3 regions of the Vibrio sp. DW001 genome follow, and region 3 is predicted to be linked to each of the others. Evidence: riboswitches for the same ligand, from Rfam matches in the RefSeq annotation. Region 3 holds a riboswitch; each other region holds the start of a gene.
What was found. A riboswitch is a leader RNA that binds a small molecule or an ion and turns the genes downstream of it on or off. The one in region 3 is predicted to bind cobalamin.
Positions count from the first base shown of each region.

Region 1 (4,504 bases), on a different replicon from region 3:
TTCGCGTTATAGTAATTAGACGTTAATTGGCTTTATTGGTAAAAATAACCCCCTATGGGAATTCGTGCGCTACAAAAAGAAAAAACACGCCGATCATTAATTGATGCAGCATTCAATCAGCTTAGAGCCGATCGCAGTTTCTCAAATTTGAGTTTAAGAGAAGTCGCGAGGGAAGCAGGTATTGCGCCAACCTCATTCTATCGTCATTTCAAAGATATGGATGAATTAGGATTAACCTTGGTTGATGAAGGCGGGTTACTCCTAAGGCAACTTATGAGGCAAGCAAGGCAGCGAATTGCCAAAGAAGGCAGTGTTATTCGAACTTCAGTAGAAACCTTTATGGAATTTATTGATAGTAGCCCTAACGTGTTTCGATTGTTATTGCGTGAACGCTCAGGTACATCGGCTGAATTTAGAGCCGCAGTGGCAAGAGAGATGCAACATTTCGTGGCTGAAATGACCGAATATTTGATAAGCACAGGAATGGATAGAGAGGAAGCTTCTATTCAGGCGGAAGCATCGGTGATCTTGGTATTTAGCTCCGGCGCAGAAGCGTTGGATTTAAGTAAAGATGAAAGAGAAGAACTAACTGAAAGGTTAGTGATGCAATTAAGAATGACCGCCAAAGGTGCTTATTGGTACAGAAAAGAGCGAGAAAGACAAAACAATAGGATATAACTATGTCGAATGAATCTAATCCAACGAAAAGTGACTCTGCTAGAAAAACGCTACTTTTAGCGGTAATTGTGGGTATGTGCAGCAATGCATTACTTTCTGTGTTGACGGTAACCGAGGTCGCTTTCTCCATTTTCCCACTGATAGCACTGGTACTATCAGTACAAATGCTTTATCAAAATTATTTACGTAACCCCGTTTCAGAAGAACTCCCATTGGTTGGTTTGGCTTGTTTTTTTGTAGGTGCTTTTGGTTACTCAGCATTTATAAAAGCTCAGTATCCGGGGGCGGGATCGAATTTTTTCGCCATTATAGTAACGTTGTTGTTACTGTTATGGGTAGGGAAAAAACTAGGTTTCATCGCTAAGGGTGAGTAGCTAGTTAGGTATTTAAAAAACGAGCGATATGCTCGTTTTTTAATTTACTTTATTTGCGCCTTTCTAAAAGAACACCAGCTTCCATATGGTGGGTGTAAGGAAATTGGTCAAATAGAGCGAATCTGATAATTTTGTGAGTTGTAGACAATAATTCGAGATTTTCTTTGAGCGTTTCAGGGCTGCAAGAGATATATAAAATTCGTTCATAACCTTGAACCATTCTACAAGTGTCTTCGTCCATGCCAGATCTTGGTGGATCGACAAAAATAGTGTTGCAGTTGTAACTAGTTAGGTCAATATTCGCTTGTTTTAAACGTCGAAACTCCCGTTTACCTTCCATCGCTTCGGTAAACTCCTCAGCGGACATACGGATAATTTGGACATTATCTATCTTATTTGCCGTGATATTGTATTGAGCTGAAACTACTGATGGCATAGCGACTTCGGTTGCGAGTACGCGTTCAAAATTTTGAGCGAGGGCTAATGAAAAGTTACCGTTCCCACAATAGAGCTCTAATAAATCACCACTGCTTTCTTTCGTACAGTCTACCGCCCACTCCAGCATTTTCTGAGCAACAATACCGTTCGGTTGAGTAAAGCTATTTTCTACTTGTTGATAGATATAGGTACGGCCATGAACATTTAATTTTTCAATCACATAATCACGCTCGAGCACTATTTTCATTTTTCTTGCTCGTCCGATAATATTAAGATTGAAGCCTCTATTATTAAGCAATACCCTCAATGCTTTTGCCTCTTCAGTCCATTTATCATCAAGCTGACGGTGATAAAGAAGAGAAATAAGCACTTCGCCATTTAAGGTTGACAGAAAATCAACTTGAAACAGTTTTTTCCGAAGGTCATCGTTGTTTTTGATCGTATCTATAAGGAGTGGCATCAACTCGTTAATTACGTTGCTGGCCGCAGGGAATTGATCAACGCGAATTTTCTCACGAGTTCCTTGATTAAACATTATGTAATAAAGAGCTTCACCTTCGTGCCAAACGCGAAATTCGGCTCTCATACGATAATTTTGCTCAGGAGATTCAAATATTTCCAACTCAGGTACATCATATTCAACAAACATTTCGTTGAGACGATTCGCCTTCTCTTTCAGCTGTTCGTGGTAGCGATTAGAGTTTATTTCCAGGTTTGCCATAGATATGCCTTTAACTTTACACAAGGAGCGCAGATTTTATTCAATCCGGCTTGGTTGTCCAGTACTGATATGAATAAGTTTCATGTAGAAACGTAATTTTTTCCACTAGACAAGAGATATATTGATAATTAGTATCCGTTCCAGAGCTGGTGGCAATTGAAACTATAAATTGCCTGAAATGGGAATCTGGTGAAAATCCAGAACTGACGCGCAGCGGTAAAAGAGAACGAACATCTACGGTGAAAACCACACACTGCTACATCCAATGATGAGTGGGAAGTGAGATGCTAGGCGACCAACTAATATTATCATAGGTCATGCTCCTAAGTCCGAATACCTGCCAGCAAGTAAATGAACTTTCTCATTTGCTAGGACTTACGCGAACAGGATTATTAATGAACAAATCAATAATAGCGGCCGCAGTGGCATCGCTAGTTTCTGCATCACCACTCTCTTTTGCACAATCTTCTTCTGATATCGAAACTGTCGTTGTTACAGCCAACCGTTTTGAACAAGCGGAGAGTTCCGCTCTGGCTTCAATAACGGTTATTGATAGAGAGCGTATAGAAGCGACGCAAGCTACCACTGCTTTAGAGTTACTGAAAAGCGTTCCTGGAATTACGGTTAATACGCTAGGGAACAAAGGCAATGCCTCTTCTATATATATCCGTGGAACGAAATCTAAGCATGCCCTCGTTTTAGTTGATGGCGTTAGAGTTAATTCGCCAACGTTGGGGGGAGCATCCATCGGACTAATCCCCGCTTTTGCTATTCAGAGTATTGAGATAGTGAGAGGCCCACGGGCTTCTGTTTATGGATCTGATGCTATTGGCGGAGTGATTGCGATAAGCACTATATCTTCAGAAGAAACCCATGAGTTGAGAGTAGGTTATGGTAGCGAAGATCATGGCCAAGTTGGTTGGCGGTCATCAGGTAATATTTCAGAAAATACTCAAGGTTCTTTTGTAGTAAACAAAGAACAAAGCGATGGTTACAAAATATATGAATTGGCCGCGGATGGTGAAAAGTTTGGTTATTCAGCCCAAACAGCATTCGGTCATATTAATCACCAACTAAATGATGAATGGTCTTTGATGTTTAGTGGATATGACAAATCGTCAGATTTCGAATACGCAGGTCAATATGACGGTTCGAAAAATCAACAAGATGATGAGTTCTATAGTTTGTCCAGTGGTGTTACATATGAAAAAAAGAATTACCTTTCTAATCTACAGTTTTTTTTAGGTAAGAGTTATCAAGCAACGGGTGATGCTGAAGGACAAAATGCGAAAGGGACAATAACTTCTCGTCGTAATGGTGTTTCCTGGGTAAATACCTATTTGGCTCTTAATAATATCGTTCTTAATGCAGGATTAGATTATTACAAAGAGAGCGCTGATAGAGGAGGCTCAAATACGGATAATTACGAAAAACTAGATAAAGAAAACAAAGCGGCATTCTTGACCTCTAGTTTTGTATTTGATCCACTAAGCTTAGAACTGAGTTTAAGACATGATGATGATAGCGCATTTGGTGGAAAGACAACTTGGAATGCGGCAGCAGGGTATCAAATCTCGAAATCACTTCAAATAGTATCTTCTATTGGTAGTGCATTTAAAGCGCCAACATTTAACGACTTGTATTGGCCTGAATCTGCTTATGATAAAGGTAACCCAAATTTAAAACCGGAAGAGTCGGAGTCCGCGGAGGTTGGTCTTCGAGGCAACTACGAAGTGTTAAACTGGAGCATTACGGCATATAAAACAGAAATCGAAAACCTTATAAATTGGGCTCAAGAGAATGGAAGCGGAAAATGGACACCTTCAAATGTTAATGATGCGACAATAGAAGGCATTGAAGTCGCAATTGATTTCTATACGGGGCCAATCAACCATGAACTTGTTGCTGAATGGATGGATTCAGAAGATAAAAGTACAGGAGATGCATTAGTTCGTATCCCTGAAAATAAATTTGCTTGGAATATGATGTATTTTTATGAAAACTTCGATCTGAGTGTGTCGGCGTTATATACGGGAGAAAGAGCAGACAATTCTGACAAGGAACTTGATGCTTATACTGTTGTTGATTTAGGTATAGGATATTTGGCGACGAGTTCTCTTAAATTAGGATTGCGGGTAAATAATGCTTTTGATACTGATTATGAAACAGGTTATGGGAGTAGTAGTTTCGTGACTGGCGATAATTACTATTACAAAGGACCTGGCCGAACTGCATTTTTTACTGGAACTTATCAGTTCTAAATTGCAAAACGGCTTTATGAAAACCCCTCAAT
Region 1 covers NZ_CP091975.1:3,642,845-3,647,348, reverse strand. The annotation lists gene fabR (HTH-type transcriptional repressor FabR) at 55-678, shown strand; gene L3V77_RS16665 (YijD family membrane protein) at 681-1,052, shown strand; gene trmA (tRNA (uridine(54)-C5)-methyltransferase TrmA) at 1,102-2,211, opposite strand; cobalamin riboswitch at 2,342-2,571, shown strand; gene L3V77_RS16655 (TonB-dependent receptor) at 2,607-4,472, shown strand.
Region 1: another riboswitch for cobalamin. It lies ahead of L3V77_RS16655 (TonB-dependent receptor); the one in region 3 lies ahead of L3V77_RS23430 (cobalt-precorrin-5B (C(1))-methyltransferase).

Region 2 (4,504 bases), 190 kb from region 3:
TCATTGGCATTTGTTCCACGGGGAAGAACGTCCCAGAGAGAAACATCATTGGAGTAATAATAAAGGCGTTCATTGAGGCTTGATCTCGATGGTTTTTCATCTTGAGCGCTACAATTAACCCGATAAGTGCAAAAGCCATAAGGTGCAAAAATAGACTCAACATAAACAACATTGAAAACGTTAAGTCGATGCCAGATACCACACAATAAATAGAGACCATGAATACTGGAATCAATCCTTTGGTCATGCCATAAAGCACTTCTCCCACAATAATTTGCCAACGCTGACAAGGCGCCAATAAATACTCTTCAAATATCTTTAAATAAAAGCGACTAATATTGATTTCAGAAGCAATATTATAGCTGTAGTTCATACTCGACATGGCCAGTAAACCTGGTAGCAAGAAAGTGAGGTAATCAACACCATCCACCACGGTTTCTTTCCCTACACCATAACCAAATGCCATCAAATATAAAAAAGGAGGAACTGCCGACGCCAATAAAACACGGACAATTTTTTTTCTGAGAATCATTATTTCTCGATAATAAACGCCAATGACGCCGCTAAACATAGTTATTCAACCTTGTACCAGTGATATGAACAAAGACATCTTCTAATGTGGTTTCTCTTATACTGACGGGTATATTGCCAAGCTTCATTAACCGAGCCTGAGCCTCTTCTCGGTCAGCGAAAAACTCTTGTTCTAATTCTTCTTTTTCAATATCCAGAACGAAGCGGCCAATATGTTTCTTAAGCCCTTGGGAAGTACCCTCTACGACAATTTTGCCTTGGTCGATAAAAATCACTCTGTTTGACAATTTTTCAGCTTCTTCAATATAGTGAGTGGTCAAAAAGATAGTACATGCGCGCTCGCGGTTAATTTTGGTAAGAAAGGACAGCATTTTCCGTCTAGCCAACGGATCGAGACCAACGGTTGGTTCATCTAAAAACAGGATCTTCGGGTTGTGCATTAACGCTCTTACAATGACTAACTTTCTTTTCATACCACCGGACAGTTTGCCCGCAGGTTTGTCTTTGTGCTCAGTTAAACCAGCAAATGCTAAGCTATCTACAATCGCTTGATTCAACTGCTTGCCTTTCATTTTATATAACAAGCCATGTACATAGAGGTTTTCAGCTAGACTAAGTTCTTTATCAAGATTGTTGTGCTGAGGCACAACACCAATCATTTTCTTTAAACTTATCTGACTGGGATCGTATTTCTCACCCTGATACGAAATTTGCCCTGAAGTTGGGGCGATTAACCCAGTTAGCATCTTAATGATGGTCGTTTTTCCAGCGCCATTGGGGCCAAGAAAAGCGCATATCTCACCTCGACGGATAGAAAAATTAACATCGTCTACCGCAGTGCTTTTTTCAAACCGTCGAGTAAGTGATTTTACGTCGATAAGAACCTTGTTATCACGTACATCGCTTTCAAGTTCAAAATCATCAGGAGTTAGTATGTGCACCTCAGCCACCATTTCTGTTTCTCAACCATTAATTCAAAGAGATGCCAGCATCGTTTGCAGCATCCTTTAAATGATTAAGGTAGATGGTTTGAATTGCTTTTTTGCTGCCTAACCCTTCAAAGACGGCAGTAACCTTAATGTTGGCGTTCGAAAGCATGACCTTCCAAGAATCACTTTCATCTCCCGCCATATCATTAGTTGCATGGTCACCTGCCACTACCATCAAAGGTTTTAATGTCACACTATCGACACCGTCTTGCTTTATTTTTTTCAAAATAAAATCAAAGTCGGGGTGCCCTTCTACTACGCCAACATAACTTTTCACTTCTGGGTACATGTCGTTAAGTAACTGACTCAGTTCATAGTAAAGCCCCGTAGAAAGATGGTCATTGCCGTGTCCCATGTAGACGAGCGCGGTACCGTTTTGCTTCGCTAGATTGATATCTTCTCGCAATGCTTTAGCAAGCATCTCCAGATCAAGACGATATTCATACTTGTTTCCCCATGTCCCCATCAGAGGACGACCCAGTGCAATGTTGCTGAACGGACGCCACTTCTTTTTTAATGTTTCTATAGAAGCAAGTGCACCCACATAATTTTGAAGATCGATATATTCCTCACCGTGAGACAAAAGAGTCGTTTGTACAACGATATCTTTATAACCTTCGTTCTGCAGATCCGCTAGCGTACCAAGCACGTTTTTTACATCATACAAATCTTCAGAAATTTCAGAGTGCCGCTCTCGATATTGAGCATCATTTTTACGGGAATGCCATTTTTTACGAATAATATTAGAAGTAAAAGCGAACTTAACAAGCGTATTGGGATAGGCTTCTTCGACTGTCTGTTTTATGGCTATTAATGAGCCAACAGCACTGTCATAGGTTGTACCAAACGCGGCTAAAACAATGGCAGATTTTTGTGGTTCAGAGTCAGCACTGGATACCGTAGAAGAAAAACACAGTAGTACCGTAAGAAATAACAAAATCGTAGGTTTAGCGACTATTTCTATTAAACAATTTGAGAATTTCATTTTCTATTTCCATCTATTTTTCGATTGTGAAATCGAAAAAACTAAATAATTGGCGATAGAGAGGGGAGGGACATTAATTATTTTAGCAATAACTAATAAATATCGAGACACCCGCTCGCATGCTGTTGTATTCCGATAGACAGGTATCCTGGCTTATGGGTCTATGCTACATAGCGCCTTCCCAGATTTCTCCAGTGGTTAATTGCTATTAGCTCGCCAATTACAGTTGCGGGTACAGCCCAAGCTTCTACTTGGTTCCCTTTTAAAGAGTAAATAAATTAACTCTTACCTATTGGAATATATAAGATACTGATTTTTATATAAATTCATCAAATCCGTTCGCGTCCACCCTTATGGGCGCAAAACAGCTAAAGTGCTTGTTTGTATAACGCCATAATTTCTTCAGGGCTTGGTTGTCTTGGGTTTCCAGGTAGACAAGGATCTTGCATCGCTTTATCTATCCAGCCTTCAAAATCGCTTTCCGTCACACCTAATTCAGCAAATCCGCTAGGGATTTTAACGCGTACCGATAACTTACAAATCAGATCAATAGCTAAGTCAGCGGCTTGTTTATCGTTGAGGTCAAAGGTGTTACCGCTCATTGCTTCAGCAACAGCGCGGAAAGGCTCAGGACCCGTTTCGGCGTTAAATTTACTAACAACTGGTAATAAAATTGCGTTACAAACACCGTGAGGTAAGTTATGTGTCGCACCAGGCTGATGGGCCATTGAATGAACCAGTCCTAGACCTGCACTGTTAAAAGCCATCCCTGCAAGAAATTGCGCGCAAGCTAAGTTATCACGCGCTTCGATATCGCTGCCGTTATCAACAGCGGCTGGCAACCATTTAGTAATGAGCCTAATAGCTTCTAGAGCTGTTGGTTTAGTCAGGGTATGAGCACCTGGTGTTACATAGGCTTCAATTGCATGAGTTAAAGCATCCATACCTGTTGCAGCGGTAACACTCGCAGGAAGCCCCGTCATTAGAGTTGGATCATTGACGGCAATATCAGGGATCTGTTTTCCGTCAATGATCACCATTTTGACTTTGTTTTCTTCATCAGTAATAACTGAGTTTGACGTCATCTCAGCTGCAGTACCCGCGGTTGTATTAATGGCGATAAAAAAGGCACCAGGGTTAGTCACTTTACCTACACCATTAAATTTACAAATATCGCCCTCATTGGAGGCAACAACTCGAATGGCTTTAGCACAATCTACTGGGCTACCACCACCGACGGCAATAAAACAATCACACCCTTCAGCTTGGTATTTCTTTAGCCCATTACGTACCAAGGTAACCGTCGGATTTGGTGTTACTTCGTCATAAATAACGTATTCAATAGAAAAGGACGTTAATTCTTGAGTTAACTTATCTAATAAACCCAACTTAATTAGATTTTTATCGGTAACGATGAATACTTTTTTAATCGGTTGTTGGTTTAAAACAGCAACCGCATCTTCAATAGCTCCCACTCCAGCAAAACTCAGCTTTGGTAAATTCAATGCGAAAGACATATTATTCCCCTGTGATTTTAGTATAATATTAAAATTAATTTCAGTATGAAATGATAATAATATTTTGCTAATTTAAATTCTGAGCTGTAATTAAAATTATTATTAGAACGACAATTTTCTCTCATAAGTAGACAACAATTTACCATCCAAAATCAGTTACTAGTCACTACATAAAAAGTAATATAACATAGTATTTCTGTAATAAACTGAACGATATTAATGGCATAAGGCACTCTAAAAAACATGCGCTTATCCATTAAAAAAAATAATACTCTACTGACTAAAAAGGACACCAACAACAACAGAAGAGACAGTTTAGAATCTGAAACAAAACACGATACTGCTAAGACAATAAACATCAATATAATCATATCATCTTGTCGTTCACTATTTATGCTTACTCTAATCCATTCTTTTGTTTGTTCGGAATAACTGAATTTATAGATCATGCTAAAAACCATGGAGTAACTTAAAAAATGACT
Region 2 covers NZ_CP091976.1:1,147,348-1,151,851, reverse strand. The annotation lists gene L3V77_RS22520 (ABC transporter permease) at 1-571, opposite strand, end outside; gene L3V77_RS22515 (ABC transporter ATP-binding protein) at 564-1,472, opposite strand; gene L3V77_RS22510 (sirohydrochlorin cobaltochelatase) at 1,501-2,505, opposite strand; cobalamin riboswitch at 2,626-2,813, opposite strand; gene fucO (lactaldehyde reductase) at 2,874-4,022, opposite strand.
Region 2: another riboswitch for cobalamin. It lies ahead of L3V77_RS22510 (sirohydrochlorin cobaltochelatase); the one in region 3 lies ahead of L3V77_RS23430 (cobalt-precorrin-5B (C(1))-methyltransferase).

Region 3 (4,504 bases):
CCTGTTTCACTGAACTGTTGCATGTGCTTTGCCACAATTTGCGGTGTGTTTTTATAATCCGTCAAAATCGCAAACAGATGACCTGACTGCATCTGTGCCACCATTCCTGCACGCTCTCTACCATGGCAAGAGAGAAACTGAGCCGTCGACCACGTTAATCCCAATCGAGAAAAAGCAAGTTGGGCCGAACTTTGGGTTGGAACAAAAAGAAGTTCTTCTGCTGGTAACCTTTTCAGTAAGGTGGTTCCGATTCCAAAGAAAAGAGGATCACCGGAAGCGAGAACCACAACATCCCCTTCTTCAGACGCATCGATCACCTTATTTAACCAGACAGAAAAACCTTGGGTCATATCCAGAAAGGCACCATCGAATTGAGGAAACCATGCCATATGACGAGGATGACCTGCTACAAATCTGGCTTTCGACACAGCATTAACTGCCCTGCTGGTTAAGCTCATACAACCATCTTCAGCCACACCAATTACCGTAATACTTGCCATAGACTTATACCGTTTGATAAAGAAGTGCGTGAATAGTCGACACCACAATAGGGCTGCCGCCTTTACGGCCGACACTTGCAATATAAGGCACTTTGCTCTGGTCAATGAGGGCCTGTTTGGACTCTTTAGCTTTAACAAACCCAACAGGGATACCAACGATTAGTGCCGGTTTTATCTCCTCCGCTTCCACCATCCTTAGAACTTCAAACAAAGCAGTAGGGGCATTACCGATGCCAATTATCGCACCATCCAATAAGCCCAGATCCCGTGCTCGGCGCATAGCCCAAATAGCTCTAGTTTCACCCTTCGATTTTGCAATGGTAATTACCTCCTCGTCACTGATAAAACAGTGGGTATCATTTTTATATACCGATAGTCGCTGGGCGCTTAAACCACTGGTGATCATCGTCACATCACTAATAATTGCACAACCCGCTTTTAGCGCGTCAATTCCTGCTTCCACTGCCCCATCACCAAACCGAAACAACTGAGCAAACTCGAAATCACCCGTGGTATGAATAGCCCTTCGCACAACCGGCCACTGCTTCTCGTCAAACGGGTGACCACCGTGAATTTGGTGGACCTCGTGATCGATAATTGAGAACGAGTCATTCTCAATTACCTGCCCTTGTTGGGTCATCTGTTTCATTGTGTCCATGTCTTTTCACCTGAAAGTTGGTCAATAGGTTTGGTGGGGTTTGATATAGAATTTACATCGGGATATCGGGCTAAGGGTTTGCCATCGAAATCGATTAAAATGACGTCGATACCTAGGTCATAGGTTACATAATGATCCGCATGCATTTTTGCCTCCTGACACAAGCGCTCAAGAAACAACTCTGGTCGGTTTTCTCTAACCAGTTCTAACACATGGCGTCCGGTGTTGGCGTCAGAAATTTTATCGCATAAGAAAGAGGATACATTTGCCTCTCTGGCAAGATTGCTAAGGTGCTTGAAATCGATAGCATGACCAGATACATGAGTCATCATTCGACCGGAAATTAATTTGCCTAATTTACCGATCATGACCACCAAGGTGACCCGCTTTACGTGAAAGCGTTTCGCCGCTCTTAACCCAACGCCAATAAAATCGCCGGCCTGAATAAACGCCAATTCTGTCAGCTCTGGCCATTGCTTGATCGCCGATTTTTCTGAACGGCTACCCGTGGTTAAGATAACGTGTTCTAAACCATTGCTTTTCGCAACCTGAACCGACTGTCTCACTGACGCCGCATAAGCAGATGTAGAGAATGGCTTTACCGTTCCACGCGTACCCAAAATAGAGATTCCACCAATCAAACCTAGCCTTTCACTGATGGTCTGTTTCGCGGCTTCTACTCCTCCGGGAGCCGAAATAGTAAGTTCAAGCCCAGAATGTGGTTCGCCTAAATCATTATTGTTGTTTGGTGGAAATGTTGACGTTAAATGATCCCACTCTAGCCGCACCATTTCGAGGATATTGGCCCTAGGTATCGGGTTGATAGCAGGTTCACCGACCGGAAGTTCAAGCCCCGGAAGCGTCACAGTCGCGATCCCTTCCCCGCCTTTGAGTTGAATGCCGGGATAGCGACTCCATTTAGCCGTACACTGAATCTCTAGGCCATGGGTACAGTCGGGGTCATCTCCCCCATCTTTAATAATACCGGCAAGTACTTGTTCGGTTTGTCGTTCAACGATTCGTTCTAAACGAACCAGTTGAAATGTCACCAAGTCTCGATTGGGAAGTTGAATGTCTATTTGAGAGAACGGATTATCCGAAATAAGCATCCGAACTGCCGCGCGAGCCGCCGCCGCCGCACAAGCCCCGGTGGTATAGCCCCAGCGCAGCTCTTTATTGCTTTTCGAACGCTTTAATTTACCCACTAACAGAAACTCCGGCACAATCGGGATAGTTATATATAATCAAACATTAAATGCGGCCGAAATCGAAATACAATGACTCTGAGTGATCCCGCCCAGGCTGTTTGATTGTTGGTTATTTAGCAGGTTCTGACTTACGAAGTATATATTCAACCACACGAGATTAGATATTTCGTTCACAGTTGCGGGTACAGTTCAGGGATTTAACCTGATTCACTTTATAAAATAGTACTCAGAAGATATAAACGAGCACTACCTATCACTAAATATTTCCAAAGTCTCTCATACAGCATCGATAATAAAATTGATAAATATCAATTTAGATTAAATGATAAAACCATAACCATGAAAAATATCAGTAATTGATATGAAGAGTTTTTAATCAAAAAATATAACTTACTAATATTATTGAATTAAAATGAGGTATGTGCGCACAGGAAAAATTCTTATAGAAATAATATCTACGATAAACAGTGACGAACCTCTCATAAAGAAGGGTATTACGATTATAAAATCGACGTATGGCCTATTTCTATCCTAAATGGGATGGTATTTACCATAACTGACAATTTTCACACAACGTCATTGTTTAATTTGACACGGTTAAATAGTCGTACGATTCTTTTTCTTTATATGTCACGTAAAAAAACATATCTATATTTGTTGATATTAATCACTATTATAATTGATGTTTTTAAGGCAATATGATTGTCATTCAGGTGTAATATTTATTAAATTGACCTGAACACAGAATAATGGACATCACTCAATGCCCATTATTCTGTGTTTAGGTTAAATAACACTTAAAAGGGAATCAAGTTAGACGCTTGAGCTGTGCCCGCAACTGTAATTGGAGAGTCGGCAGACATTAGTCCACTGGATAATATCCGGGAAGGCGCGCTGCCAGATGTTGACCCAAAAGCCAGGAGACCTGCCTGAATAATGATAAAAGCTCTGAGACTAGAGTTTGTAAAGGCGAGCGGGTTACTCGTGGTTTACTGGCCTATTTATGGCCGGTCCCGATATTCAATCCTGTAAGCCAAAAATAAATGTCACACGAACCCCATCAATAGAATCACCATATGATGGAAAGGACGTTGTACTTAAACTTACGGAATATAAAAATGTTAAATTCTAAATGTTTTAATGGCATGTTTAATATACATAACATACCGCGCAAGGCACTAAAGATCATCTCTATCGGGCTATTGACCACCTTGCCTATTATCCCTGTTACTCACGCTTCGGATTCTCCCGCTAAAACAGAAAAATCTGCTATTGTACTCGCCGCATTTGGTACAAGCTATGACACGGCAATCGGGTCACTTATTGGTATACAAGAACAGGTACAAAACGCCTACCCTGATACTCCCGTCCGATTTGCATTTACCTCGAGTATTATCCGTAAAATCTGGCATAGACGCGCATCGGATGATGAGTATCAAAAAAATCATCCCGAGGTACCACAAGGTTTTTACCAAGTTAAAAACGTACTCGGTACGATGGCTGATCTGCAAAACGAAGGCTATAAGAATATCGTGGTTCAAACGACGCTGTTGTCGCACGGTGAAGAGTTTATCGATCTTAAAGCCACTGTCGACGCTCTGGCTTCCATTCAGACAATAAAAGAGAAATGGAAACCGTTTAATAAAGTCGTTCTTGGCCGCCCATTAATGGGCACATGGGGGTCACACAATCCGTACCGAGAAGACTTAGACCAACTGGCTGAAGCACTCGCTAGCGATGTGAAACGAGCAAAGGAAAACAATACTGCTTTGATCTATATGGGTCATGGCAACGACCATCTTTCTACTGGTCTCTATTATGAATTGCAAGAGGTGATGAATAAACGTTACCCCGACGTAAATATCTATGTTGGCCTAGTGGAAGGTTATCCTAACTTCGATAATATAATGGAGCAGTTAAAACGCGACGCAATACAAAGTGTTGCCGTAAAACCGCTAATGGTCGTGGCTGGAGACCATGCAAGCAACGATATGGCTGGTGATGATGATGACTCATGGAAAGTGATGTTGTCGAAGCAAAACATCAAAGTAACCCCTTTACTCGAGGGACTAGGTAGCAAAGAATCCATTCAAAAGATCTATCTTCAACACCTCGTCGACGCGGCAAAAGACGCCAAC
Region 3 covers NZ_CP091976.1:1,340,897-1,345,400, reverse strand. The annotation lists gene cbiE (precorrin-6y C5,15-methyltransferase (decarboxylating) subunit CbiE) at 1-500, opposite strand, end outside; gene L3V77_RS23435 (precorrin-8X methylmutase) at 505-1,158, opposite strand; gene L3V77_RS23430 (cobalt-precorrin-5B (C(1))-methyltransferase) at 1,146-2,363, opposite strand; cobalamin riboswitch at 2,464-2,632, opposite strand; cobalamin riboswitch at 3,133-3,314, shown strand; gene L3V77_RS23425 (sirohydrochlorin cobaltochelatase) at 3,485-4,504, shown strand, end outside.